One region of the Streptomyces sp. NPDC041129 genome, then DNA from elsewhere that is predicted to be linked to it. Evidence: riboswitches for the same ligand, from Rfam matches in the RefSeq annotation. Region 1 holds a riboswitch; each other region holds the start of a gene.
What was found. Region 1 has a riboswitch for cobalamin ahead of ACZ6B1_RS04860 (prenyltransferase/squalene oxidase repeat-containing protein). Riboswitches for the same ligand answer to the same signal wherever they lie in the genome.
Positions count from the first base shown of each region.

Region 2: it holds a riboswitch for cobalamin, as region 1 does, so the genes downstream of both, ACZ6B1_RS23965 (cobalamin biosynthesis protein) here and ACZ6B1_RS04860 (prenyltransferase/squalene oxidase repeat-containing protein) in region 1, are expected to answer to the same signal.
Region 3: it holds a riboswitch for cobalamin, as region 1 does, so the genes downstream of both, nicT (Nickel transporter NicT) here and ACZ6B1_RS04860 (prenyltransferase/squalene oxidase repeat-containing protein) in region 1, are expected to answer to the same signal.

Region 1 covers NZ_JBVIYV010000001.1:1,124,392-1,131,570, reverse strand. The annotation lists gene ACZ6B1_RS04870 (energy-coupling factor transporter transmembrane component T) at 1-746, opposite strand, end outside; gene ACZ6B1_RS04865 (SCO2322 family protein) at 739-1,383, opposite strand; gene ACZ6B1_RS04860 (prenyltransferase/squalene oxidase repeat-containing protein) at 1,380-2,609, opposite strand; cobalamin riboswitch at 2,727-2,877, opposite strand; gene ACZ6B1_RS04855 (TetR family transcriptional regulator) at 3,117-3,758, opposite strand; gene ACZ6B1_RS04850 (glycosyltransferase family 4 protein) at 3,979-5,391, shown strand; gene ACZ6B1_RS04845 (class I SAM-dependent methyltransferase) at 5,385-6,137, shown strand; gene ACZ6B1_RS04840 (prenyltransferase/squalene oxidase repeat-containing protein) at 6,134-7,179, shown strand, end outside.
Region 2 covers NZ_JBVIYV010000007.1:360,670-367,848, reverse strand. The annotation lists gene ACZ6B1_RS23990 (alpha/beta hydrolase) at 1-353, opposite strand, end outside; gene ACZ6B1_RS23985 (class II aldolase/adducin family protein) at 481-1,149, opposite strand; gene ACZ6B1_RS23980 (lysozyme) at 1,341-2,108, shown strand; gene ACZ6B1_RS23975 (inorganic phosphate transporter) at 2,252-3,541, shown strand; gene ACZ6B1_RS23970 (hypothetical protein) at 3,565-3,792, shown strand; cobalamin riboswitch at 3,916-4,056, shown strand; gene ACZ6B1_RS23965 (cobalamin biosynthesis protein) at 4,174-5,118, shown strand; gene ACZ6B1_RS23960 (cobyric acid synthase) at 5,115-6,623, shown strand; gene cobN (cobaltochelatase subunit CobN) at 6,620-7,179, shown strand, end outside.
Region 3 covers NZ_JBVIYV010000005.1:204,255-211,433, forward strand. The annotation lists gene ACZ6B1_RS18840 (helix-turn-helix domain-containing protein) at 1-1,279, shown strand, start outside; gene ACZ6B1_RS18845 (hypothetical protein) at 1,409-2,191, opposite strand; gene ACZ6B1_RS18850 (nucleoside hydrolase) at 2,663-3,649, shown strand; gene nicT (Nickel transporter NicT) at 3,677-4,762, opposite strand; cobalamin riboswitch at 4,792-4,996, opposite strand; gene ACZ6B1_RS18860 (LAETG motif-containing sortase-dependent surface protein) at 5,138-6,070, opposite strand; gene ACZ6B1_RS18865 (glycoside hydrolase family 13 protein) at 6,328-7,179, shown strand, end outside.

The sequences.
Region 1 (7,179 bases):
CCGCGCAGCCGGCGGGCGGCGCGCAGCCGCTGGACGTCGGCGATGAGGTGGGGCGCGAAGGTGAGCGCGACGACCACGGCCACACCCACCTCGTACAGCGCGCCGGGCAGGGACTTCAGCAGCCGGGCCGGACTGGCGAGGGCGTTGGCGGCACCGACGCAGATGAGCAGCGTGGCCAGCTTCATGCCGTTGTAGCCGGCGAAGAGCAGCGCCTCCGCGGTCACCCGGCCGCCGAGCCGGATGCCCTGGGCCCAGTGCGGGAGCGGGATCTCGGGCAGGGTGAGCAGCACATGCGTGCCGGGGACCGGGGAGCCGAGGACCACGGTGAAGACGAGGCGGATGAGGAGCACGGCGACGGCGAGCTTGGCGAAGGCTGCGTAGGAGCGGGACCAGGGGGAGGAGGAGCGGTGGGTGGCCACCACATAGCCCGCCGCGGCTGTCAGCAGGGCGAGGAGCAGGGGGTTGGTGGTGCGGGTGGCGGCGGTGCCGAGGCCGAGGGACCACAGCCACCAGGCTCCGGGGTGCAGCGGCACGCGGCCGTGCCGGGGCCGGAAGGCGGCGGCTTCCGCCCGGCCGCGCTCGTGGCCGGCGGCCGCGCCCGGCCTCCCCGCTCCGGCGAGACGGCTGCCCGCGGTCCCGGTGGTGCCGCTTTCCACGCTCGCGGTGGTACGGCCCTCCGCGGCCGCGTCGGTGCGGCCGCCCGCCTGCGCGGTCGCCGCGGTGGCAGTGCTGTGACGGCTACGCATTCCCGCGCCGCCGCCGGGACCGCCACGCCGCGGCCCCGGCCAGCACCGCGACCACGCCCACACCGATCGGCAGCCCCAGCGAGGGACCGCTGTCCGGCTGCTCCGGCTTCGCGGCCTTCGCCGGCCTCTCCTCCGCCGACACCTGCTCCCCGCACCCCTTGTGCGGATATCCGGCGATCGCGCAGAGCAGGGCGTTGGTGTCGTAGCGCAGGGGCTTGGCGGCCGAGGCCAGCGCCTCGGCCGTCGTCGCGTCGGGGGAGACCCGGGCGCAGGCCGTGCGGCGCTTCGGCGGAGTCTCGCCGGAGGGTGCGTCCGCCGGTGTGCCGAAGTCGATGACGAGGGCCACCCGCTTCGTGCCCGCCTTCGCGGGCGTGCCGGCGCAGATGGTGGCGAAGTCCGCCGTGCCGCGCGGCCGGGTCGCGTCCCGCGAGTCCTCGCTCACCGCGAAACGGAAGCCCTGTACGGCGCCGTCGTCGGGGCGGGCGGTCGAGGGACCCTCGGTGGCGTACGACCAGTGCCCGCCGGACCGCTCCCAGAACGACCAGTAGCGGTACCCGGCGGCCCGCGCCTTCGCCGCGCCGGCCAGGACGACGAACGCGGCGAGGAGCAGGGCGGCGGCACGGCGGACGGCGGTCACGGCTGCTGCTTCTTCCGGCGGCCGCTGAGCAGGAAGCCGATGCCGATGCCGGCGACGAGGCCGACGCCGACGATCCACCAGACGCCGGTGTTCGAGTCGTCCTCGGCGCGCTTGCCGGACTCCTCGGTGTGGGCTGCCGCGCGCGGCGCCGGGCCGGTGGCGTTGAGCGACCGCACCAGGTCGGTGCCGCCGAAGTGCCGTGCGTCGGCGCCGACCGCGTGCGCGGCGAGGATGAGCTGGGCGTAGGCGGCCGGGCCGCTCTGCCCGGCCCAGCCGGCCGCGTTCTTCTCCAGCCAGGCGTACGGCTTCTTCGCCTGCGCGCTCCAGCCGTCCGCCGCCAGCGCGACGACCGCGTCCGCGGTGTTGCCGTAGTCGGGCTGGTCCTCGGCGCCGGGCAGTGCCGACTTGAGGTGGCCGGTCCCGGCGACGGCGTGGGCGAGATGGGCGGCGGCGTTGTCCGCGACCCGGGTGTCGGTGGCCTTGCCGGAGGAGGAGCAGGCGGGGGCCTTGGCGCGGGCCTTGACGGGCCCGTTCACGAACCCCTTGCCGAGGGCGCCCAGCACACCGGCAGCCGTGGCGTCCGCGTTGGCGACCAGGCGCCCCTTCTTGTCCGGCTGGTAGGCGAGGGCGCCACCGCCGTCCTCGCCGCAGGCGAGCGCCCGCGAGCTCAGCAGCTCGTACGGAGTGCCCTTGTCGGCGCGGAGCTTGCCGGGGTCCTCCCCGGCCCCGGCGAAGGCGCCGATGACGACCGAGGTGGAGTTGGTGTCGCTGGGGCTGCCCGGCGTGTAGCCCCAGCCGCCGTCCTTGTTCTGCGCGTTCTTCAGCCAGACCAGGGCCTTGCGTATGTCGGTGTCGTGTCCGCCGAGCGCCTGCAGGGCCTGGACGGCGGCGGCCGTGCTGTTGGTGTCGGGCTGGGCGCCGCCCTTGCCCCCGCAGGGCTTGGCCGTGTCCGCCCGGAACGCGGCGAAGCCGCCATGGGCGCACTGCTGCCCCACCAGCCAGTCGACGGCCGAGGCGGCGGGCCGGTAGCCGAGGGTGCGCTGGGCGAGCAGGGCGAGGGACTGGCGCCACACGCCGTCGTACGTCGGGTCGGACTTGCCGAACAGTCCGGACGGGACCGCCACCTTGGGCGAAGCGGAGGGGGACGTGTCGGCGGCCGTGGCGGGCGCGGCGGCGGCCAGCACGCCTATGGCGGCGAGAGCCGCGGCACTGCGGCGGACGTTCATGGTCGGCGACTGCCTCTCCTGCGGGGGAACCGGCAGCGCACGGGAAACACCCCGGGCGGCTCGGCCCCGTAAACCTCGACGGTGCCGTGCGCGGCGGGCCGCCGCGCACGTGAGCCGGTCAACGTCCCGTACGAGGCGGTCCGGCTCACCGTCGATGGACGAACGGCTCACGGCTGCGGGTCAGCGCCGGAATTGCACCGGCTTCCCCCCGTACGGGTGTGATGACGACGTCGCCACTTTACCGGCAGCCCTGCCGGGGCTGATGAGTGGCTGTGAGCACACGGGCCCGGTGACCGGGGTCACGGCCATTTCGGGAGGGAGTTGACGGCGGAGGCGTGCCCGTCGCACCGGAACACCCCGGATGCCGCTCCCCCATAGACGGCACCCGAGGTGAGTCGATCTTGCTCTCCGTGTCCTGATCCTCACCCACCGCTCCCGCAACTGTCAACGCGACTTGACAGGTTGACGCGGGGTGGCGCCGTTCCGGAGCGCCCCGGGTAGTCGCCCTCAGTGCCCCCTCGGGCCGGCCTCCGGATCCGTCAGGTCCATCAGCCGGCACACCGTTTCGATGTCGACCTTCACCTGGGCGATGGAGGCGCGGCCCGAGAGCCAGGTGATCAGGGCCGAGTGCCAGGTGTGCTCTATGACGCGGACCGCGGAGAGCTGTTCCGGCGTCGGGTGGTCCAGGCCCGTCGCGTCGAGGATGATCGCCGTGGTCTGCCGGGAGACCTGGTCGACCTCGGGGGAGACGCTGCGGTCGGCGAAGGTGAGGGCGCGGACCATCGCGTCCGCCAGCTGCGGCTCGCGCTGCAGGGCCCGGAACGCCCGCATCAGGGTCTCCGCGACCCGCTCGCCTGCCGAGTCGCCCGCCGGAGGCTTCTTGCGGAGGGTGCCGTGCATGTGCTCCAGCTGGTCCTGCATGGTGGCGACCAGCAGATGCACCTTCGACGGGAAGTACCGGTACAGGGTGCCGAGGGCGACCCGCGAGGACTCGGCGACCTCCCGCATCTGCACGGCGTCGAAACCGCCCCGGCTCGCCAGTTGCGCGCTCGCGTGCAGGATCCGGCGGCGGCGGGCCTCCTGCCGCTCGGTCAGCGGCGCCGTGGGGGGCCGGACACTCCCGGCTTCCAGCTTGGATTCCGCAGGCATGGGTCCCGCTCCGTGACAGTCGGTGAGGACATCTGTAGGGCACGTGATCATCCAGCATGCGGGGGGTTCGCGCCGTGGCGTGAATCACCTGTTCCACTGCTGTCAGGGCCCCTACCTGCCGGTAGATTCAGAGCCTCTTGAACGATCAAGTCTGAAACTTGTTCTAGATTAGCGTCCCGTCATAGTGTCGCGGGAGAGTGCAGCGAGAAGGGGGCCCGGAGTGACCGCTGAGGCCAGTCAGGCGGGGCCCCGACCGGAGCTCGCAGCCGACGGCGGGCCACCGCTGCGCATCGCGCTCCTCACCTATAAGGGGAACCCGTTCTGCGGCGGCCAGGGCGTCTACGTCCGGCACCTCTCCCGCGAGCTGGCCCGCCTCGGCCACCGCGTCGAGGTCATCGGAGCCCAGCCCTATCCCGTGCTCGACGAGGGACACGACGGCCTGAGCCTCACCGAGCTGCCCAGCCTCGACCTCTACCGCCAGCCCGACCCGTTCCGCACCCCCGGGCGGGACGAGTACCGGGACTGGATCGACGCCCTCGAGGTCGCCACCATGTGGACCGGCGGCTTCCCCGAGCCGCTCACGTTCTCCCTGCGCGCCCGCCGCCATCTGCGCGCCCGGCGCGGGGAGTTCGACGTCGTCCACGACAACCAGACGCTCGGCTACGGCCTGCTCGGCGACATCGGCGCCCCCCTGGTCACCACGATCCACCACCCCATCACCGTCGACCGGCAGTTGGAGCTGGACGCGGCCGAGAGCCGGCAGCGCCGTCTGTCCGTGCGCCGCTGGTACGCCTTCACCCGGATGCAGAAGCGCGTCGCCCGCCGCCTGCCCTCGGTGCTCACCGTCTCCGGCAGCTCCCGCCAGGAGATCGTGGACCATCTCGGCGTCCGCGACGACCGCGTCCACGTGGTCCACATCGGCGCCGACACCGACCTCTTCGCGCCGAATCCCGCCGTCGCCGAGGTGCCCGGCCGGATCGTCACCACCTCCAGCGCCGACGTCCCCCTCAAGGGCCTGGTCTTCCTGGTGGAGGCCCTCGCCAAGGTGCGCACCGAACACCCGGCCGCCCACCTCGTCGTCGTCGGCAAGCGCCCCACGGAGGGACCCGTCGCCCAGGCGATCGAGCGCTACGGCCTCGAAGACTCAGTCGAGTTCGTCAAGGGCATCTCCGACGCCGAACTGGTCGACCTGATCCGCTCGGCCGAGGTCGCCTGCGTGCCCTCGCTCTACGAGGGCTTCTCGCTGCCCGCCGCCGAGGCCATGGCCACCGGCACCCCCCTGGTCGCCACCACCGGCGGCGCCATCCCCGAGGTCGCCGGACGCGACGGCGAGACCTGCCTCGCCGTGCCGCCCGGTGACGCGGGGGCCCTCGCCGTCGGGCTCGTCCGGCTGCTGGGCGACCCCGGGCTGCGCGAGCGCCTCGGCCGCGCCGGCCGCGAGCGGGTACTGAGCCGCTTCACCTGGGCCCGGGCCGCCGAGGGAACGGTGGCCCGCTACCGGGAGGCCATCGCCGGTCACGGCGGCCGCCCGGACGCCCGGGACCGGTCCGGCGCCGCGCCCGCCGCCGTTCTCCGAGAACCACTCGTCTCCGACCGCGCAACCTCCGACCGTGAAAGCAGGGCCACGTGCTGACCGTCGACTTCTCCCGGTTCCCGCTCGCCCCCGGCGACCGTGTCCTGGACCTCGGCTGCGGGGCCGGCCGGCACGCCTTCGAGTGCTACCGGCGCGGCGCGCAGGTCGTGGCCCTCGACCAGAACGGCGAGGAGATCCGCGAGGTCGCCAAATGGTTCGCGGCCATGAAGGAGGCCGGCGAGGCACCGGCCGGCGCCACCGCCACCGCCATGGAGGGCGACGCCCTCGCGCTGCCCTTCCCCGACGAGTCCTTCGACGTCGTCATCATCTCCGAGGTGATGGAGCACATCCCCGACGACAAGGGCGTCCTCGCCGAGATGGTGCGCGTGCTCCGGCCCGGCGGCCGCATCGCCATCACCGTGCCCCGCTACGGTCCCGAGAAGGTCTGCTGGACGCTGTCCGACGCCTACCACGAGGTCGAGGGCGGCCACATCCGCATCTACAAGGCCGACGAGCTGCTGGGCAAGGTCCGCGAGGCGGGCCTGCGGCCGTACGGCAGCCACCACGCACACGCCCTGCACTCGCCGTACTGGTGGCTGAAGTGCGCGTTCGGCGTGGACAACGACAAGGCGCTGCCGGTGCGGGCGTACCACAAGCTGCTGGTCTGGGACATCATGAAGAAGCCGCTCGCCACCCGGATCGCCGAGCAGGCGCTGAACCCGGTCATCGGCAAGAGCTTCGTCGTCTACGCCACCAAGCCCCACCTCCCGCGGGTGGACGAGACCTCCGAGGCGGCCGCCAAGTGACCACCCCCCGGACAGAACACCTCGTCCTGCCCGGGGTCCTCACCGCCGAGCAGGCCGCCGCGACGGTACGCGGCATCCTCGCCGTACAGCGGGAGGACGGCGCGATCCCCTGGTTCCGCGGGCACCACCTCGACCCGTGGGACCACACCGAGGCCGCGATGGCCCTGGACGCGGCCGGCGAGCACGAGGCCGCCGAGCGGGCGTACGACTGGCTCGCCGCCCACCAGAACGAGGACGGCTCCTGGTACGCGGCCTACGCCGACGGCGCCCACGACGACGTCACCGACCGCGGCCGTGAGTCCAACTTCGTCGCCTACATAGCCGTAGGCGTCTGGCACCACTACCTGTCCACCGGCGACGACACGTTCCTGGACCGCATGTGGCCCACCGTGTACGCGGCGGTCGAGTGGGTGCTGCGGCTGCAGCAGCCCGGCGGCCAGATCGGCTGGCGCCGTGACGACGACGGCACCCCCACGGCCGACGCCCTGCTCACCGGCAGTTCCTCCGTGCACCACGCGCTGCGCTGCGCGCTCGCCATCGCCGAGCAGCGCGAGGAGTCGCAGCCGGACTGGGAGCTGGCGGCCGGGGCGCTGCGCCACGCCATCCGCCGGCACCCCGAGCGCTTCCTCGACAAGGACCGCTACTCGATGGACTGGTACTACCCGGTCCTCGGCGGCGCGCTCACCGGATCCGAGGCCAAGGAGCGCATCGAGGCGGACTGGGACCGCTTCGTCGTCCCGGGCCTGGGTGTGCGCTGCGTCGTCCCCAACCCCTGGGTGACCGGCGGCGAGTCCTGCGAACTCGCGCTGGCCCTGTGGGCGATGGGCGAGTCCGACCGCGCGCTGGACATCCTGCAGTCGGTGCAGCACCTGAGGGACGCGGAGAGCGGCCTGTACTGGACGGGTTACGTCTTCGACGACGACGCCATATGGCCCCGCGAGCTCACCACCTGGACGGCGGGTTCGCTGCTCCTGGCCGTCGCCGCGCTGGGCGGCCACGACGCCACCTGCGCGGTCTTCGGCGGGGAGTACCTGCCGTCCGG
Region 2 (7,179 bases), on a different contig from region 1:
GGGGTGAGCCACACGGCGTCGCCGGGGGCGAAGGTGCCGTGGGTGACGCGTTCCAGACGCCGGACGACGGCGTCGGCGGAGTGCTCGGCCGAGTCCAGCACGGGCCCGACGACCGCGTGGGAGCCGTCGCCGGCCAGGCCGTAGGTGCCGGGGCGCAGTGAGGCCAGGTCCCGGGTGAGGGCGATCCGGCCGGGCGCGGTGCCGTGCACGGTAAGCCGGGGTTCGGTGGGCAGCGGCCTGCCCGGGGGCGCCTTCAGCGCGGCGTCGCTGGCCAGCCGGCCGGCGGCGACGGACGCCGCGCCGGCGGCCAGGACGGCCCCGAGGGTGGCGGCGGTCGCTATGACGGTGCGCACGGCTCCAGTGTCGTGGGGGGCGCCGGAACCGGCCAGCCGGAGGAGCGGGCCGGACGGCCCGGGGCGGCGGCCGAAGGGCAGCCGGGCGGCGGGCGGACGGAGCGGGTGGCTGTGCGACGACAAGGGGTCACCTCCGTTGGCCGTATCCCTTCAAGCGTGCCCCGGCCTCGGCGATGTGTGCCTCCGTCAGCAGAGCGGGCGTGAGGCCTGGCACGGAGGACGCCGTCAGCCACAGCCGGCACATCCATTCGAGCTGGGCGGTGCGGTCGTAGGCCTGGTCGAGGGTGGCGCCGTGGGTGATCGTGCCGTGGTTGCGCAGCAGGCAGCCGGAGCGGCCGCCCAGCGCCGCGAGCATGTTCCCGGCCAGTTCGTCGGTGCCGTAGGCCGCGTAGGGGGCGACCCGCACGGAGCCGCCCAGGGAGGCGGTCATGTAGTGGATCGGGGGCAGCTCGGTGACGAGGGTGGAGACGGCCGTGGCGTGCACGGCGTGGGTGTGGACGACGGCGCGGGCGTCGGTGGTGCGGTAGACGGCGAGGTGCATGGGCAGCTCGCTCGTCGGCACGAGGGTGCCGAGCACCTGCCGGCCGTCGAGGTCGACGCCGGTGATGTCGGCGGGGGCGAGCCGGTCGTAGGGCACGCCGGACGGGGTGACCAGCACGAGGTCCCCGACGCGGGCGGAGACGTTGCCGGAGGTGCCGGCGACCAGCCCGTCGGCCACGGTCCGGCGGGCCGTCGCGACCAGCTCCGCCCATATCCGCTCCTGCTGCTCTTCCGCGTTCCGCCGCTGCTCAGCCATGCCGCGATCCTGCCAGCCCGCCCGGCGCGGGGCGGCCCGCCGGCGGACTTCGGGCCGGGACCCGTGCCGCCGGACGAGTGGACACCGGTGTGAAACACCCATAAACGCACTTAATCGGGTGACGGCCAGACGTCTAATGATCACCAATGCCGGCAGCCGCACGACGCCCCACCGTCGCACCAGGGGGACGCATGGCCCGTGACCGCTCACCCTCCCGCCTCCGCCGTCGCGCGGCCGCCGTCGCGGCCGCGGCGGCGGCGCTCGCCCTGGCGGGCACCCAGTGCGCCTCCGCCGCCGGGCCGTCGGCGGCGGTGTCGGCCGGTCTGCCCCGGGGGCACGACGTGTCCTCGCACCAGAGCCACGTCGACTGGCCGGCCGCCCGGTCGGACGGCGCGCGGTTCACCTACATCAAGGCGACCGAGTCCACGACCTACCGCAACCCCTACTTCGCCCGGCAGTACGCCGGCGCGCGCCGGGCGCACCTGATCCGCGGCGCCTACCACTTCGCCCGGCCGGACCAGTCCCCCGGTGCCGCGCAGGCCGCCTATTTCGTACGGCACGGCGGCACCTGGCGGGCGGACGGCTGGACCCTGCCGCCGGCCCTCGACATCGAGTACGACCCGTACGACGGCAGGCACATCTGCTACGGGCTCGGCCACCGGCGGATGGTCGACTGGATCCGCTCCTTCAGCGACGAACTGGACCGGCTCACCGGCCGCCGCCCGGTGATCTACACGACCGCCCAGTGGTGGGACTCCTGCACCGGCGGCACCCGCGCCTTCGCCTCCGAACACCCGCTGTGGATCGCCCGTCACGGCACGTCAGAGCCCGGATCGCTGCCCGGCGGCTGGTCGTCCTGGACCTTCTGGCAGTACGGCACCGAGGGCGGTCTGCCGGGTGACCAGAATCTCTTTCACGGGCCGCCGGACCGGCTGCGGGCCTTCGCGCGCGGCCGATAGCCAAGGGGCGCCCGGGCGCCCGCCCGGAGCGGAATCGCGGAACCCCGTTACCGACACCCCCACGCCCGACCCAGTTCACCTTCCGTTCACCCAGGTTGCCTACGTTCGACCCGCCAATGACGCTCGAACGATTGCCTGGGTAAATGGAAAGCTTCTCGCTGATCCTCGCGATTGTGGTGGTAACCGCACTCGCGTTCGATTTCACGAACGGTTTCCACGACACCGCCAACGCGATGGCCACCACCATCTCGACCGGCGCGCTGAAGCCCAAGGTCGCGGTGGCCATGTCCGCCGCGCTCAACCTTGTGGGCGCTTTCCTCTCCGTGGAGGTCGCCAACACGATCTCCAAGGGTCTCGTCGATGAGAACGGCATCCGTCCCGAGGTCATCTTCGCCGCCCTGGTCGGCGCGATCCTCTGGAACCTGCTGACCTGGCTGGTGGGACTTCCCTCCAGCTCCTCCCACGCCCTGATGGGCGGCCTGATCGGCGCCACCGTCGCCTCGGCGGGCCTCGGCGCCGTCCACGGCGACGTCCTGGTCACCAAGGTGCTGCTGCCGGCGGTCGCCGCCCCGCTCGTGGCCGGCCTGGCCGCCATGCTCGCCACCCGCTTCTCCTACGGGATCGGCGGCAACGCCGAGGGCGAGGCCAACCGCAAGGGCTACCGCGCCGGCCAGATCGCCTCCGCCGGACTGGTCTCCCTCGCCCACGGCACCAACGACGCCCAGAAGACGATGGGCATCATCACCCTGGCGCTGATCGCGGGCGGTGCCATCGCCCCGGGCTCCAACCCTCCCACCTGGGTGATCCTCTCCGCGGGCATGGCGATCGCGCTCGGCACCTACATCGGCGGCTGGCGCATCATCCGCACCATGGGCAAGGGCCTGACCGAGCTGGAGCCCCGTCAGGGCTTCGCCGCCCAGACCAGCGCCGCCACCGCCATCCTGGCCTCCTCGCACCTCGGCTTCTCGCTGTCCACCACGCACGTCGTCTCCGGTTCGGTGATGGGCGCGGGTCTCGGCCGCAAGGGCGGCGTGGTCCGCTGGTCCACCGCGACCCGCATGGCCGTCGCCTGGGTCCTCACCCTGCCCGCGGCCGCCCTGGTCGGCGCGCTCGCCGAGTCCGTCACGGACCTGGGCGACTGGGGCACCGCCGCCGTCGCGGTCTTCCTGGTCGGCTCCAGCGCCGCCATCTGGAAGCTCTCCCGCCGCGAGGTCGTCGACCACACCAACGTCAACGGCACCGACGAGGCCGTTGAGCCCGCCGGTGTGGTGACCACCGCGATCGCCGCGGTGACCCCGCCGCCGACCGGCACCATCACCCTCACCGAGGGGCCGTCCATCAGCTTCCCGGCGCAGTCCAGCGGCCCGGCCCCGGCCGTCGCCGAAGTCACGGCACCGGTCGCTCCGGCCGTCCCGCCGGCCGCCACCGTCTGACCCGGTTACCGGAGGAAAGCAACATGAAGATCGACTGGGCGGCCCTCGGCTCCGTCTTCGGCGTCAGCCTCGCCTTCGCGCTGGGCCTGGTGGCCCTGTTCACCCTCGGCGTCAACGGCCTGTCCCGGCGGGAGAGGGCGGCGGCGCAGGGCGGGTCCGCGACGCTCGCCGTGACCGGCGCGTACGTGTGCTTCGCGGCGTGCGCGGCGGCCGTGGCCTACGGCATCTATCTGATCGTGGCCAAGCCCTGAGCCGAGCCACCTCCGAAGAGGCTCCCCGCCGGTGTGTTCCGGCAGGGAGCCTTTTTCATGTCCGGATCTCGCCGGTGTGGGGCTCAGCACACTCTCCCCCCGCAGGTCAAAGGCAAGTTGACGGCCCTTCCGGGCGCGTGGTGGACTGCCCGGGCCATGTACGGCGGCAGGAGAGGAAGCCGGTGCGAATCCGGCGCGGTCCCGCCACTGTCACCGGGGAGTGATCCCCGGGAGCCAGGAACTCTCACCGCCGGCTTCGTCGAACCAGGGCGTGGACACCCTGAGTGAGGACACATATCGCCATGCTCGGCCGCAGAACGAGGACCAGTACCAGGGCCTGTCGCGAGAGTTCCGCTTCCGCGCCCACGGTCGGCTGAGCCGATGGGTGCCGATCGCGCTTACGCGTACGGCGCCGCCGCCGGCCTTCTCGGTGACCTGCTCCTCGGCGATCCGCGCCGCGGGCATCCGGTCGCCGCGTTCGGGCGGGCGGCCGCTGCCGTGGAACGCGTGCTGTGGCACGACCACCGAGGCTGGGGCGCGCTGCACACCGCCGTCTGCGCCGGCGGCGCCGTGGCCACCGGGCTCGTCGCCCAACGGGCCGTGCGCCGCTCCCCCGTCGCCACCGCCGCGCTGACCGGCGCGGCCACCTGGGCCGTCGTCGGTGGCACCTCGCTGGCCCGCGAGGCCCGGGCGATCGGGCGCGCCCTGGAGGCCGGTGACGTGACGGCGGCCCGCGCGCGGCTGCCCCATCTGTGCGGCCGGGACCCGCAGGCGCTGGACGCCGACGGGATCGCCCGGGCCGTGGTCGAGTCCGTAGCCGAGAACACCTCCGACGCCGTCGTGGGCGCGCTGGTGTGGGGTGCCGTGGGCGGGGTGCCGGGGCTGCTCGGGTTCCGGGCCGTCAACACCCTGGACGCGATGGTCGGTCACAAGTCGCCGCGCCTGCGCCGGTACGGCTGGGCCTCGGCCCGGCTCGACGACCTCGCCGGGTGGCCGGGGGCCCGGCTGACCGCCGTGCTCGCCGCGCTGGCCGGACCCGACCCGCGGGGTGCCGTGCGGGTCTGGCGGGCGGACGCGGCCAAGCACCCGAGCCCCAACGCCGGGCCCGTCGAGGCGTCGTTCGCGGGCGCCCTCGGGGTGCGGCTCGGCGGGACGCTCTCCTACGCCGGGCGGGTGGAACACCGGCCCGTACTGGGCGGCGGCGCCGGGCGGGCCGTCCGGGTCACCGACATCGACCGGGCCGTACGGCTCTCCCGCCGCGTCGGCCTGCTCGCGCTCGGTGTCACCGCCGGTGCGCGCCTCCTCGTGAAGGGACGTGGCAAGTGAACGGTGGTCTCCTCGTCGCCGGCACCACCTCCGACGCCGGCAAGAGCGTCGTGACGGCCGGGATCTGCCGCTGGCTGGTGCGCCAGGGCGTGAAGGTCGCGCCGTTCAAGGCGCAGAACATGTCCCTCAACTCCTTCGTGACGCGCGAGGGTGCCGAGATCGGGCGGGCACAGGCGATGCAGGCGCAGGCCTGCCGGGTGGAGCCGACCGCGCTGATGAACCCCGTGCTGCTCAAGCCGGGCGGTGAACAGAGCAGCCAGGTGGTGCTGCTGGGCAAGCCGGTGGGCGAGATGAGCGCGCGCGGCTACCACGGCGGGCGCCAACAGCGGCTGCTGGGCACGGTGCTGGACTGCCTGGCCGAGTTGCGGGGCACGTATGACGCGGTGATCTGTGAGGGGGCCGGTTCGCCCGCGGAGATCAATCTGCGGCGCACGGACATCGTCAACATGGGGATCGCGCGGGGCGCGCGGCTGCCCGTGCTCGTGGTGGGCGACATCGACCGCGGCGGCGTCTTCGCCTCCTTCTTCGGCACCCTCGCCCTGCTGTCGCCCGAGGACCAGGAACTGGTCGCCGGGTTCATGGTGAACAAGTTCCGGGGGGACGTCTCCCTGCTGGAGCCCGGCCTCGGCATGCTCCGGAACCTCACCGGGCGGCGGACGTACGGCGTGCTGCCGTTCCGGCACGGGCTCGGCATCGACGAGGAGGACGGACTGCGGGTGTCGCTGCGCGGCACCGTGCGGGAGTCCACGGTGGCTCCCCCGGTCGGGGAGGACGTGCTGCGGGTCGCCGTGTGCGCGATCCCGCTGATGTCCAACTTCACCGACGTGGACGCGCTGGCCGCCGAACCGGGCGTCGTGGTGCGGTTCGTGGACCGCCCGGAGGAACTGGCGGACGCGGACCTGGTGGTGATCCCGGGCACCCGCGGGACCGTGCGGGCGCTTCGGTGGCTGCGCGAGCGCGGGCTCGCGGACGCGCTCGCACGACGGGCCGCCGAGGGCCGTCCGGTGCTCGGGATCTGCGGCGGCTTCCAGATCCTGGGTGAGCACATCGAGGACGAGGTCGAGTCGCGCGCCGGCGCCGTCAGCGGACTCGGCCTGCTGCCCGTGCGGGTGCGGTTCGCCCGGGAGAAGACCCTCACCCGGCCGTCCGGCCGGGCCCTCGGCGAGCGGGTCGAGGGTTACGAGATCCATCACGGGGTCGCCGAAGTCGCCGGCGGGGAACCTTTCCTGGACGGTTGCAGGGTGGGTTCCGTGTGGGGCACGCACTGGCACGGCTCGCTGGAGTCGGACGGCTTCCGGCGGGCCTTCCTGCGGGAGGTGGCGGCCGCCGCGGGACGCCGCTTCGTACCGGCCCCCGGCACCTCGTTCGCCGCGCTGCGCGAGGAGCAGCTCGACCGGCTCGGCGATCTGATCGAACAGCACGCGGACACGGACGCGCTCCGACGGCTCATCGAGTCGGGCGCGCCGCAAGGACTGCCTTTCATTCCACCGGGAGCGCCCGCATGAGCACAGTGTTGTTGTTGTCGACCGCCGACACCGATCTGCTGGCGGCCCGGGCCTCCGGCGCCGGGTACCGGATCGGCAATCCGACCCGGGTGGACGTGGCCGGGGAACTGCCGGGTCTGGTCGAGGGCGCGGACCTCGCGGTCGTGCGGTTGCTCGGCGGCAAGCGGGCCTGGGAGGACGGACTGGCCGCGCTGAAGGCGTCCGGCGTCCCGACCGTGCTGCTGGGCGGCGAGAGCGTGCCGGACGCCGAGCTGATGGCCGAGTCGTCCGTACCGGCGGGCGTGGTGGCGGAGGCGCTGAAGTACCTCGTCGAGGGCGGCCCGGACAACCTGACCGAACTGGCCCGGTTCCTCTCCGACACGGTGCTGCTCACCGGCGAGGGCTTCGAGGAGCCGCGGAAGATGCCGGAGTTCGGCGTCCACGGCTCGTACGAGGTCAGGGAGGGCCGCCCGACGGTGGGCGTGCTGTTCTACCGGGCGCACGAACTGAGCGGCAACACCGCCTTCGTGGACACGCTGTGCGAGGCGATCGAGGCGCGGGGCGCCAACGCCCTTCC
Region 3 (7,179 bases), on a different contig from region 1:
GCTGACGCAACGGCAGTTGGCGGAGCCTGCCTACACGCCCGCCTACATCTCCACCCTGGAGGCGGGCCGGGTCCGCGCCTCCGACGAGGCGCTGCGGCACATCGCCGGCCGGCTCGGGGTCGCCTTCGAGGAGCTGGCCGTGGGGAGGCCCGCCCATCTGGCGACCCACCTCCGGCTGCGGCTCGCCGAGGCCCAGCGCGTTCTGGCCGACGGCGACTGCGAGGAGGCGGCCGCCCAGTACGCCGGGCTGCTCGCCGAGGCGGAGGCCCACGGGCTGCCGGCCGAGCAGGCCACCGCGCTGCTCGGGCTGGGCGAGTCCGCCCTGCAGTCGGGCGAGCTGGGCCGGGCCCGCGAGCACTTCGAGCGGGCCGAGGAGCGCCTGTCCGGGGAGTCGCTGGCCGCCCGGGTGCCCGCCGTCCGCGGCCGGGCGGTCTCCCACTACCTCGCCGGTGAACTCCGCTACGCCGTCTACCTCCTGGAGTCCGCCCTCGACGAGCTGAACCGCGGTGGACTGCACGACCCGGACGCCCTGCTGCTCCTCTACGCCGGCGTCATCGGCCCGTACATGGACATGGGCGCGCACGCCCGCGCCGCCCAGGCCGCCGAGTTCGCCCTCGCACTCGCCCCGCAGGTCGCCGACCCGGCGCTGATCGCCCGGATGCACCGCACGGTCGCCCGCACGCTGCTCGCCGAGGGCCGTCTCGCCGAGGCCGACGCCTCCCTGGCCAAGGCCGCCGAGCTGAACCGGCAGCTCCAGCTCCGCACCGAACTCGCCAACTGCCACTGGATGCGCGGCTACGTCTGCGCCCAGAACGGCGAACTGGACCGCGCCGAGGCCGAGCTGCGGCAGGCCCTCGCCATGTTCTCCGAGACCAGGGCGGCCCTCTACCGCAGCCAGGCCGCCGTCGAGCTGGCCGACGTCCTGCACCGGCTCGGCAGGTCCGCCGAGGCGGCCGAGCTGCTGAACGGGGTCCTCGGGGACTTCTCCTCCGAGCGCGGCGCCGTCCACGCGGCCGCCGCGCACCGCCTCCTCGGCATCATCGCCGAGGACGCTCGCGACACCGAGGCGGCCGAGGAGCACTACGTCCGCGCCCTCAGCCTGCTGGAACGCGCCGGGGCGGCCGGCGACCTCGCCGACCTGTGCCGCCTGCTGGGCGACCTGCTGCGCCGCACCGGCCGGGTGGAAGCGGCCCTCGACGCCTACCGCACCGGCCTGGGCCACCGCACCGCCCCGGGCACCACCACCCTCGGCCCGGCCCCGGTCCCGCCTCCGCTGTGACAGCTTCCGGGACGGGGCTCGGTGCGGTGCCGGTCGCGCCGTGTTCTCGGCCGCCGGCCGGGCCCGGTGCCCGGTTGCGGTCGGCTTCGGGCCGGGTGAGCTGCCCCGAGCCTCCCGGGCACCGGTCTCTCAGACCTCGGCCCGGCCCTGCTTGCGGATGTCCGCCAGACGCAGTGCGCCGATCTGGACGGCCGCCTGGGTCGCCTCGTTCGGCACGTCGCCCAGGCCGCCGTTGGTGAGCGCGAAGGAGTCCTCCCCGACGCGTACGGCGGCCACGTCCATGGTGAGGACGACGTCCTGGCCGTCGGGCGTCGTGGTGTAGAGGGTGAGCCGCAGGCCCTGGCGCGCGTCGCCGACCTGCGGCAGCGGAGCCTCCTGCACCTGGACGTCCTCCACCAGGCCGTTCTCCGTGGTGGCGGTGAACCGGGCGCAGCGCGCCGGCATGGTCCGCAGCCAGGCCAGGGCGGCGTCCACGTCAGCCGGGCGCCGCGCGCCGATCTGGTAGCGGAGCTGGGCGTCGGTGTCGGCGTCGTCCAGGCCGACGGCGACCCGGCCGGGGGCGCCGAGGAGTTCGTCTGCGTAGAGGGCGTCGAGCAGGCGCTGGCACTCCGCCGTCCGCGAGCTCGCCTTCAGCAGGCCGTCGCGCCAGGTGGCCGCCCCGCGCGTCGCCGACCAGGGGGCGCCGAGGTCGTTCTGGGTCAGGAGCGCCGCCCGGGCCTGATCGTCGGTGAGCAGGGTGCCGTCGCCACGGTCGGACGCCTTCGGTGTGGGCGAGGCCGAGTCGACGGTGGGCAGCGGCTGCTCGGCGGTCGGCGGGTGCTCCAGGCCGAGGGCGGCGCAGCCGGTGAGGGTGAGGAGGCCGGCCGCGAGAGCGGCGAGCGGGAGGGCACGGGGGCGTATCGCGGCGGTCATCGGGGGGCCTCCTGTGCGGGCCGGTGGTGGTGCCACCTCTCACGCCACCACCGCCACCACCGGCTCACCAGCGCTCCGGGCCGTCCGGGTGAGGATGCGGGGCCGGCGGCGTCGGGCGCGCCGGGCGAGCCGTCCGGCCGGGCGAGGGGCCGGGCCCGATCCGGTGCTCCTGGCGAGGTCCGGCTCCTCCGCTGTCCCGGGTGTCCGCCTCGGCACCGGCTCGGTTCGGAGCAGGGGTGAATGCCCCCGCGGCTCTCACGTCGCCCTTGAGGTGCCCCTTCCCGGCCTTCCGCGCGAGGGGCCGGGCCCGATCCGGTGCCCGGTCGCAGCTCCCGCGGCTCTCGGCGCTTGTCCGGGGTCTCCGCCTCCGGGGTGCGGGGCGGTCGTCGTGCGGCCGGGGAGAGCGGGCGGCCGTAGGCTGAGGTGGCCTTCGTGGCGAGTCCTCGGGTCGGGTGGTGGAAGGAGACCGTCGTGGCCGGGCAGTCCGGTATTCCTGTGATCATCGACTGTGACACCGGCGTCGACGACGCCCTGGCCCTGCTGTTCGCCGTACGCCACCCGGGGCTGGATCTGCGGGCCGTCACCTGCGTGGCCGGGAACACGGACGTGGACGGGGTGGTCCGCAACACCCTGACCGTGCTGGAGCGGGCCGGTGCCCCCGACATCCCGGTGGCGCGGGGCGCCGAACGTCCGCTGATCGAGCCCGCCCGCTCGGCCCGGCATGTGCACGGCTCGGACGGCATGGGCGACCTGGGCCTGCCCGCGCCCACCCGCACCCCGGCCGACGTGGACGCCGTGACCCTGCTGCGCCGGGAGATCCTGGCCTCCCCCCGCCCGGTCACCCTCGTGCCCACGGCCCCGCTCACCAACATCGCCCTGCTGTTGCGCACCCACCCCGAAGTGACCCGCAACATCGAGCGGATCGTGTTCATGGGCGGCGCGGTCGCCACCGGAAACGCCACGCCGGTCGCCGAGTTCAACGTCTGGCACGACCCCGAGGCGGCGGCCGTACTGCTCACCGCGGGGGTGCCGATCACGATGTACGGGCTGGACGTCTTCATGCAGGTCGTCGTGCCAGGCACCGATGTGCACCGGCTGCGCGGCAGCGCCGATCCGGGCACCCGGCTGGCCGGGGAACTCCTCGCCCACCGGCCCACCGCTCAGGGCGGCGCGCCGGAGGCCGAGGAGGCGGGCGGACTCGGTGACGCGGGCGCGGTGTGCGCCGTCGCCGATCCGGCGGGCATCGCCACCCGGCGCCTGCCGGTCGAGGTCTCGCTGGCTCCCGGTCCGGCCCGCGGCCAGACCCTCGTCGACCGCCGCCCCCGCCCCGGCGAGTCCGAGATCCACGAGGGAGTCCGCGAACAGGCCCTGGTGGACGTGGCGTTGCAGGTGGACGTGGACCGGTTCGTGAAGCTGTACCTGGAGACCGTCGAGGGGCCCCGGGTTCCGGCGGGGTGAGTCACCGGGGACGCGGGGCCCAGGGTGTCAGTCGGACGTGGCCGTGACCCGTGCCGTCCAGCGCTCCTCCACCCGCGCCAGCCGCCAGTAGGCCAGCGCGGCCGCCCACACCACCACGAACAGCCCGACGATGACGTAGCCGACGCTGTCCAGGTCCAGTCCGGCGATCCAGCCGGTCACGGCGTCGCCCAGGGCGAACTTCTCGTGCAGGACGCCGACCAGCTCGATGGTGCCGATGAAGAAGGCGACGGCGATGGACAGTCCGGTGATGGTGAGGTTGTAGAACACCTTGCGCACCGGGTTGGAGAACGCCCACTGGTAGGCGAAGTTCATGAACGTGCCGTCGAGGGTGTCGAACAGGCTCATCCCGGCGGCGAAGAGCAGCGGCAGGCACAGCACCGCGTACCAGGGCAGTCCGGCCGCCGCGCCCGACCCGGCCATCACCATCAGCGTGACCTCGGTGGCCGTGTCGAAGCCGAGCCCGAACAGGAAGCCCAGCGGGAACATCTGTCCCGGCCGGGAGACCGACCTGGTCAGCCGCCCCAGTACGCGGTTCATGAACCCCCGCGAGTCCAGGTGCTGTTCCAGCTCCCGCTCGTCGTACGTGCCGGACCTCATCGCCCGGAACACCCTCAGGATGCCCGCCAGCGCGACCAGGTTGAGCGCGGCGATGAGGTAGAGGAAGGTGCCGGAGATCGTCGTGCCCATGAAGCCGAGCACCTGGTGGGTGCGTGAGTGCTCGTCCATGACCCGGCCGGCGAGCCGGGTCCCGCCCGCGATCAGCAGGGCCAGCAGCACCACCACGCTGGAGTGCCCCAGCGCGAACCAGAAGCCCACCGACACCGGCCGTCTGCCGTCGGCCATCAGCTTGCGGGTGGTGTTGTCGATCGCGGCGATGTGGTCGGCGTCGAAGGCGTGCCGCATGCCCAGGGTGTAGGCGGTGACGCCGAGGCCGACGCCGAAGACGTCCTGGCCGACCTTGTAGTGCCCCGGGGCGACGAGCAGGAACAGCACCCCGAAGGCGACGACGTGCAGGGCGGCGATCACCGCCAGCAGCCCCGCCGTCCTGATCGTGTCCTCGCGTCGCCATCGGAAAGCGGCGGCATCGGCCATCGGATTCACGCTCCAGCACCTCGTGGATCATCTCGTGAGCTGCCGTGGCCGGTCTCCTGGCTTACGGGGTGGTGCGTTCGCCGTCCCTGCCTTCCCAGCCGGGTGAACGGCCAGTGGCCCGGCGGACGCCGGACGGGACGGGAACTCCCCGATCACAGTGGCGAGGGCCGCGTCGGCATGGACCCCTGAGGGGGCGTCACCGACTTCCCGAGCACCACGGCCCGCCCACCGTAGGCAGGTGAACGCTCGTCCGCATAGCCGCGCACCGGTGCAGGTACTCAAGATCACACGCGGCACGGCCCCCGCCGTCTGGCAGGCCTCGCGGCTGCCGCGAGCGGCGGGGGTCGTGATGTGCGGGAGGTGAGGGGCGGCCGGTCAGCCCTGCGCGCCCCGCTTGCGGCGCGCGAGGAGCACGAACGCGGCGCCGCCGGCGACCAGCACGGCGGCCCCGCCCGCGATCAGCCCCGAGTTGCCGCCGCCACCGGTCTCCGCGAGGTCGCCGCCGTCGTCACCGCCACCGTCCGGCGTGGGTGCCGAGCCGGCCCGCGACTCGGAGGCGGACGGGGCAGGCGCGGACTCCGAGGAGGCCGGGGACGGTGCCTCGGACGACTCCGAGGCGCTCGGCGCGGGCGGGGCCGACTCCTCCGCGGGGGCGCTCGGCGACGGGGACTGCGGCTCCTCCGGGGTGCTGGTGCAGTCCTTCGTGCCGCCGTTCCAGGCCGCGATCAGCTTGTCCTTGATGACCGGGTGGTCCGGGCCCTTGGGCAGGTCCCCGTGCTCGAAGCCGTCACCGGCGTCGGTCCTGCCGTCGAACCTGACCGCGCCCCGGTAGAGGTCGATCTGGGCGAAGCAGCCCGCGTCCGGTACCGCGATGTCGAGGGAGTCGGTCTCGCCCGGCTTGACGGCCACCGTGTCGAAGTCGACGAAGACCTGCTCGCCCGAGGTGGCGAAGCTGGCGCCGTGGGCGAGGTAGGAGGCGAGCGAGGCGGTGCAGCCGGCGGCGTCCTCGGCGGCGCGGACCTTGACGTGGACCTTGCCGTCCTCGGTCGGCCTGAGGTTCTGGTCGTCCACCTTGACCGAGTCGAAGAAGTTCACGCCGTCCAGCGAGAACCGGCAGCGGTCGGTGCCGGTCTCGGTGCCCGCGCCGGTGCCGGGCGCGTAGTGGCCACCGGACTTCCAGCCGTCACCGCCGTGCGTGCCGTGGGCCCAGGCGCCGGAGGCGGCGGCGACCGAGGCGGCGCAGAGGGCGAGTGACGCGGCGCCCGTCCCCAGCAGGCGGCGCGCGGTGACACGTCTGGCTATGGACATGGATATCCCATCGCAGAAGCTCGAGTGAGCGAAGAAGTCAGGAGAGACACCCGGCGCACTGGTCACATGCGCCACAGTGTGAGGCCATGGTGATCGGCCCTGTTGAAACCTGTCAACCTGCGTGAATACAAGGGTCGTTCATGGGGTCGTCACAACTCCATCACACGGGGAATGATCCGCTCCCCATCGCCCCAAGGTTCCCTTTCCGGGCAATGTGGACAGTCTCTGTACTGTCGTCCTTCCCGAAGGGAGCCCGTATGGCAGACCTCTCGTCCCGGAACCCCGACTGGTGGCGCCAGGCCGTCATCTACCAGGTGTATCCGCGCAGCTTCGCCGACGCCGACGGCGACGGGCTCGGCGACCTCAGGGGAGTCACCCAGCGCCTCAACCACCTCGCCACGCTCGGCGTCGACGCCCTGTGGCTGAGCCCCTTCTACCCCTCGGAACTGGCCGACGGCGGCTACGACGTCGCCGACCCCCGGGACGTCGACCCCCGCCTCGGCACCCTGGACGACTTCGACGCGATGGTGGCCGAGGCCCACCGGCTCGGTCTGAAGGTCGTCGTCGACATCGTCCCCAACCACACCTCGCACCAGCACCCCTGGTTCCAGGAGGCGCTGCGGGCCGGCCCCGGCTCCGCCGCCCGGGACCGCTACGTCTTCCGCACCGGCCGCGGCGCGCACGGTGAACTGCCGCCCACGGACTGGCAGTCGGTGTTCGGCGGCAGCGCCTGGCGGCGGGCCGCGGACGGCGAGTGGTACCTGCACCTCTTCGCGCCCGAACAGCCCGACCTGAACTGGGAGAACGAGGAGGTCCGCGCCGACTTCCGCACCACCCTGCGCTTCTGGTCCGACCGGGGCGTCGACGGCTTCCGCGTCGACGTGGCGCACGGCCTCGCCAAGGACCTCGCCGAACCGCTGCGGGACATCGGCGGCATCGGCGCCACCGGCGAGGAGGCCCTGCTGCGCGTCGCGCCCGGCAGCCACCCCTACTGGGACCGCGACGAGGTCCACGAGATCTACCGCGACTGGCGCAAGATCTTCGACGCATACACCCCGCCCCGCACCGCGGTCGCCGAGGCCTGGGTCCCGGACGCCCGCCGCGCCCTG